Regions from separate parts of the Bacillus pumilus genome, predicted to be linked through region 1. Evidence: riboswitches for the same ligand, from Rfam matches in the RefSeq annotation. Region 1 holds a riboswitch; the other holds the start of a gene.

Evidence for each region. Region 1 has a riboswitch for lysine ahead of CKW02_RS13115 (aspartate kinase). Riboswitches for the same ligand answer to the same signal wherever they lie in the genome.
Region 2: another riboswitch for lysine. It lies ahead of CKW02_RS16450 (amino acid permease); the one in region 1 lies ahead of CKW02_RS13115 (aspartate kinase).

Annotation. Positions count from the first base shown of each region.
Region 1 covers NZ_LT906438.1:2,544,807-2,548,232, forward strand. The annotation lists gene CKW02_RS13110 (YslB family protein) at 271-714, shown strand; gene CKW02_RS13115 (aspartate kinase) at 880-2,109, opposite strand; lysine riboswitch at 2,250-2,427, opposite strand; gene uvrC (excinuclease ABC subunit UvrC) at 2,491-3,426, opposite strand, start outside.
Region 2 covers NZ_LT906438.1:3,124,742-3,128,167, reverse strand. The annotation lists gene CKW02_RS16470 (metal-dependent hydrolase) at 1-76, opposite strand, end outside; gene CKW02_RS16465 (MarR family winged helix-turn-helix transcriptional regulator) at 248-676, shown strand; gene sspJ (small acid-soluble spore protein SspJ) at 759-902, shown strand; lysine riboswitch at 1,024-1,202, shown strand; gene CKW02_RS16450 (amino acid permease) at 1,395-2,801, shown strand; gene CKW02_RS16445 (iron-hydroxamate ABC transporter substrate-binding protein) at 2,837-3,426, opposite strand, start outside.

The sequences.
Region 1 (3,426 bases):
CCTAGTAAAAAGTGCAATTGCTGAAAATTGTCTTACCCCCGCTTCTTTCAATTGTAAGCACTTTATTCAAATTTATTGACAATTTCATTTTACTCCTATGTCAAAAAAGCGTCAAGAAACCGCGTACATAAATTAAAATTTTCCGAAATTTAAAAGTTTTAAATCAAAATTCGTTTTACTACAATAAGAATTTCTTAGACTTCAGGGAAAACTCTGTCATCATATGCTCACATAAGCTATAATAAATTGTTGAAAGAGGGGAGCCGTACAATGAATAAATTCGAATCTAACTTAGAACAGCTAAAAGAAATTGAAGTCAATGGATTTGCCTACGAGCTGATACGCGAAGTTCTGCTGCCTGATATTTTGGGTCAGGATCATTCATCTATGATGTATTTTGCGGGTAAGCTGCTTGCTCGTAAATTCCCTCAAGAGTCATGGGAGAAAATCCCCGAATTTTTCCATGATGCCGGATGGGGAACTCTCACGATGGTCCATTCGAAAAAACAGGAAATTGAGTTTGAGCTCGAAGGACCACTTGTATCAAATCGACTTACCTATCAAAAGGAGCCATGCTTTCAGATGGAAGCAGGTTTTATTGCTGAACAAATCCAGCTTCTGAACGAGCACGTGGCTGAATCTTATGAACAAGTGAAAAAGCGTGCTGATAAAGTCATTTTAACCGTTAAATGGGATTTAAGAGACCCTAGCTAACACTCTTTATGAAAGGCGCGGACTTTAGGTCACGCCTTTTTTGTTTGCCTTCTTCTATCATAGCATACTTAGTGAATGGGTTTACGTACGTTTTCCTTTCTAGTATGGGGGTTTCGGATATAAAAAAGAGGTGCACTCTTTTAAGAGATACACCTCCCTGCCTGTTTAAGAATGGGCAGCTACCTTTGATAAATCAAACGCATCGTGCAACGCTTCAACTGCTTTGACCATATCGTCACGGCCAACCACTGTTGAGACTTTGATTTCAGACGTACTGACCATTTTCACTTGTATGTCTTTTTCCGCTAACACAGCGAACATTTCAGCGGCTACGCCTGGATTTGAAACCATACCAGATCCAACGATAGATACTTTGGCTAATTTGCTTTCTGTCTCGATCTGTTCGTAGCCAAGTGCTCCTTTATATTCTTCTAACACTTCAACTGTTTTAGACAAATCATCCGTTTTCACAGAGAAAGAGATCGACGTCTGATTGGTGCTTGTGACGGACTGAATGATGATATCCACATTGATATTTTGCTTCGCAAGTGTCGTAAAGATGGTCGACAATGTGGTGAGACCGCTTGAAAGACCGCACACCGTCACGCGTGTAATCTGATCCTCAAATGCAATGCCTCTGACGACTAAATTTTGTTCCATGGATGATTCCTCCTCAATTAACGTACCCGATTCATTTTCAATACTAGAACGGACTTCTAGTGGGACTTGATAATTTTTCGCAAATTCGACAGCTCTCGGATGCAAGACACCAGCTCCTAAATTAGCCAGTTCGAGCATCTCATCGTATGAAATACCTGCAAGCTTCCGCGCGGCCGGTACATAGCGCGGATCTGTCGTAAATACTCCTGGTACATCTGTGTAAATATCACATTTATCCGCTTTTAGTGCGGCAGCAAGTGCTACAGCCGTCGTATCTGATCCACCGCGTCCAAGTGTTGTAATATGCAGGTCATCTGCAATTCCTTGGAAGCCTGCTACAACCACTACTTTTCCTGCACTTAATTCCTCTTTTATTCTTGATTCATCAATATCGACGATTCTTGCGTTACCGTGTACCTGCTCTGTTTTCATACCAGCCTGCCAGCCTGTAAAGGAAATCGCATCATAGCCTTTTGCTTGCAGCGCCATCGTTAATAAGGAAATGGTCACTTGCTCTCCAGTTGCGAGCAGCATATCCATTTCTCTTTTTCTCGGATGATCTGTGAGTTCTTTCGCTAGGTCTACTAGAACATCCGTTGATTTCCCCATTGCCGACACAACCACAACCACATCATGTCCGGCCTCGCGTTCAGCGATGACCCTTTCTGCAGCATTGCGAATTTTTTCTGTCGATCCAACAGACGTTCCGCCAAATTTTTGTACAATTAGTCCCATGTCTACCACCCTTTTTCAAAAGATCACGTGTGAGAGAAGAGGCAAGAAGCGGCTTTGGAGACTGCCTGCTCACTGCAAATAAAAAAGCAATGAGAGAACAGATCTCCCATTGCTTTATAATCATCATCAAACGATGCAAACAATGAGATAGCCCTCCAAGAAATACATTCTTGACAGCCCTACATTTCTTCAATGTACAGCCAGCGAATAAAATGAGTGGATTTTATTCACTTCGGCGACGCTCCCCTTTCAGCCCTCTTCCTAGATCCCATCGATCTCTGAAGGCTTACTCTTGAAGTTCGCACCTCTATCTTCAACAAACAACACGTTCATTTATTAAATTTAGTCACAATCTTAACAGACTTTTGGAAAAAGTACAATCTATTTTTTTAAAGCTTCCATTAAAAGCTCGGCCGTTTGTTTCGGGATACCAGCCTCCTGAAAGTCTTGGATAGAGGCTTCTTTCATCTTTTTCACAGAGCCAAAATGTTTAAGAAGCTGTTTTTTACGCTTTTCTCCGATACCTGGCACATCGTCTAAAATAGATTGAAATGCATTTTTTCCGCGCAGCTGCCGGTGAAAGCTAATCGCGAACCGGTGCACTTCATCTTGAATACGCTGCAATAAATAGAAGGCCTGGCTATTTCGCTCTAGTGCAACAATTTCCAGTGTATCGCCCATCATCAGATTCGACGTCCGGTGCTTTTCATCTTTGACTAGACCTGCTACTGGAACAGACAGATTCAATTCATTTTCAAGCACATCTATCGCTGCATTGATCTGTCCCTTTCCTCCGTCAATTAAAATCAAATCTGGTAGCGGGAGCTCATCCTTTAACACGCGGGTATATCGCCTTCTAATGACTTCACGCATCGATGCATAATCATCTGGACCTGTGACGGTTTTAATTTTGTATTTTCGGTATTCCTTTTTATACGGCTTCCCGTCCTGAAAGACGACCATGGCAGAAACCGGGTCTGCACCTTGAATATTCGAGTTATCAAATGCCTCAATCCGGTAAGGCATATAAATATTTAGTGCATCTCCAAGCTGCTTCACTGCACCAATGGACCGCTCTTCATCACGCTCAATGAGCGAAAATTTTTCTTTTAAGGCAATTTTGGCATTTTGATGGGCAAGTAAAAGCAAATCCTTTTTCTTTCCTTTTTTCGGCTGATGAACGTTCGTCTCAAGCAATTGTTCAATCATCTCTTGATCTACGCTATCTGGCACCAAAATTTCCTTCGGCAGAAAGTGGTTGTTCTTTGCATAAAATTGTCCCATAAATGTGAGAAACTCTTCCTCAGGGTCTTGATA
Region 2 (3,426 bases), 580 kb from region 1:
CTGGGTCGAATCCGTAGTAGTAGGCGACGGCTGTTGAGGCGGCGATTCCGCCCATAATGTGTGTTTTTCCTGTCATGATGCGTACTCCTGTTCTGTTTTTTGTTCAAGTCCTCACTATATCAAGGGTGAATTCATTCAGCAAGACTTATTTCTAAAGAAAAAGAGGGCAAAAGGGTTGGCTGATTGGAAAAACATTCTATAATAAGGGGGAAGTCATGTTGATACTAACGATAAGGATGCGATTCGGATGGGTAATGCAGACATTTTAAAAGAAATTGTTCTTGTACATTATGAAGTCAGCCGTAAATTAAACCGCAAGTTACTTGAGTTAGAAAAAGACATCACGCCTCCGCAGATATATGCTCTTTCTATTTTGATACAAGGCAAAGTATCACATGCCGAAGAGCTGAAACAAAGACTCTCTTTAAACCCAGGTGCAGCCTCCATTGCACTCAATAAATTATGTGAGCAGGGCTATATTCAGAGAGAACGGGACAAAGACGACCCCTCGCTCGTCCGATTAGAAGCCACCGAAAAAGGGCAAGTGATTTATGAAAAGCACACACGTCTTTTCGGAAAGGTGATTCAGCATATGATGTCAGACTTCACAAAGGAAGACTTAAAGACCTATTTGACGTATCTGCAAAAAATGAGACAGACCTTTCATGATGATTGAACCTTTCCATTTTGTATAATGCGGCGCACTGTAGCACAAATTAAACAGGCAACCGCATTTTATGAAAAGGGAGGAAACAGCGATGTCATTTTTCCAAAAGGATAAAAAGGCGAAAAGCGAGAAAGACCACAAGCAAGTAGATCAGCTGTTAGAAGAAGCAAGCAAAGAGCTAGCAGGCGATCCGCTTCAGGAAGCTGTACAAAAGAAGAAAAACAACGATCAATAAACAGGTATAGGGCAGAGAAAAGGATCTCTGCCCTTTTTCTATGTTTTTCCCTTTGACAGAAGTGAGAATGTTTGATAACCTTCGTGTAGTAAAAATGAATAGAAATCCTCACGCTATGTCTCAGTGAGGTAGAGGTTGCGCGGATGATGAGTCACTCATGGGAGAGATGGAATCGAAGATCATGAGAAAAAAGGCATCAGCGCCGAAGTGTAGAGAGAGCTCCAACTTTCTTTATGCTGGGTCTGCATTGAATAAATGCAGGACTGCCACGTCTTTGAAGCGTGGAGGGCTATCCGGAGATCAAGGTGTATGTTTTGAAAAGCATGGACTGTTGTTCAGGCTTTTTTTTATGTTCTGAGTACCGAAGATAAGGGTATGCTGTTAAGAAAGTGACCCATAATGAACATAAAGAATACAAGTCATTGCTTCACAAATATATCAATGAAGATACTGCCGGGTCTGGTCCGAAGTGAATATAACGGAGGTACGGAAATGGAACAGACAAAAAAATGGGGTTTTTGGTTATTGACGGCTTTTGTCGTCGGAAATATGGTAGGTTCAGGCATCTTTATGCTGCCAAGTACGCTTGCCCAGCATGCGAGTCCTTTAGGTGTGACGATGGCATGGCTTGTCACAGGTGGCGGTGTGCTGATGATTGCACTTGTTTTTGGGCATTTGTCCATTCATAAGCCGCAGCTAACGGCAGGACCACAAAGTTATGCAAGAGCACTTTTTAACGATCCGAAAAAGGGGAAAGCGGCCGGTTTTACAATGGTTTGGGGATATTGGGTAGCAAGCTGGATTAGTAATGTCGCAATTATTACGAGTCTTGCCGGTTATTTAACGACATTTTTCCCAATTCTCACAGTGAAGACGGAGATTTTCACCTTTGGTAAAGAAGCGATCACACTTGGTCAGCTGACAACGTTTATTGTATGTACCATTCTTCTTTGGGGAACACATACGATCTTAATTACAAGCTTAAGTGCTGCAAGTAAATTAAACTTTATTACGACCTTTTCAAAGGTACTTGGATTCGTCCTTTTTATTGTTGCGGGATTATTTGCATTCCAAACGGCATTATTTGAACATTATTACTTCCCAGTTGCAGCAGAAGGCGAAGGAATGCTCGGACTTGGAGGCCAAATTCATCATGCGGCCATTTCCACTCTATGGGCATTTATTGGCATCGAATCTGCTGTCATTTTATCAGGAAGAGCGTCCTCGCAGCGCGATGTGAAACGTGCAACGATTACAGGTCTTTTAATTGCTCTTTCTATCTACATGATTATTACTTTGATTACAATGGGCGTCCTACCGCACGATCAGTTGCAAGGCTCAGATAAACCATTCGTTGACGTGCTTCAGCTCATTATAGGACCGGCTGGTGGAATTGTGATGGCATTGCTTGCGATTATTTGTTTATTTGGCTCGATGCTTGGCTGGATCTTACTTGGTTCAGAAGTACCATACCAAGCAGCAAAGGCTGGCGATTTCCCGGCAGTATTTGCAAAAACAAACAAAAAAGGCAGTCCTGTTGTTGCTTTAACGGTTACAAATATCATGTCACAGCTGTTTATTTTCTCAGTGATGTCTCGTACGATTAATGAAGCTTTTACCTTTTTAACGACATCAGCGACACTTGCGTATCTCATTCCGTATATTGTGTCTTCGATCTATAGCTTTAAAGTCATCATGCAAGGTGACACGTATGATCTTCAAAAAGGGAAGCGAACAAGAGACGGAATCATTGCGCTTGTTGCGATGGGGTATTCCGCTTGGGTCATTATTTCAGGAACAGCTGATTTGAAAACATTTGGACTTGGCATCGGTCTGTTCTTAGTAGGTATTTTGCTTTATCCATTTATGTCAAAAGGATTTGCCAAAGGAACGGAATAAGGGAAACGTTTCTCCGTATATGGAGAAACGTTTTTTTATGATGCAGATGTTAAACGGTCCACAATAAACTCAAGCTGTCCTTCTAGTGACACTGGGTCATTAAAGAAGTAACCGACAGGATCGATTTCAAACACGTGTTTATTTTGTACAGCAGGAAGTGATGCCCAAATGCTGCTTTCATACACCTGGTCTCCTTTGCTTTTTGAACCGCTCCATGGACTAGTGAAAATATAGTCGCCTGCGTATTCTGGCAGCTTTTCAAGGGAAATGTTTGCATAGCCCACGCCGCTGTCGATGGCATCTTTTTTAACTGCCTTTGGCGCACGTAATTTCAGCTCATCATAAATAATTTCGCCTCCGCGTGCAAAGGTGTTTCCAAAGATATAGATCCCTTTATCAAAAGGTGACACGATTGCAACGGTTTTGCTGCCGACCGCTTTTGTTACTTTAGGCTTTACCTCAGCTATTTTTGTATCCCATTTTGTGATCCATTCTGCTGCTTTTTTCGGTGTACCTGTCATTTTACCGAATTCTTTCAGCTGATCTTTAAAGGAATATTGATTGTATTTAATGGCAACGGTTGGCGCAATTTTTTTGTATTGATCAAATTTCTCGTCTTCTCCCC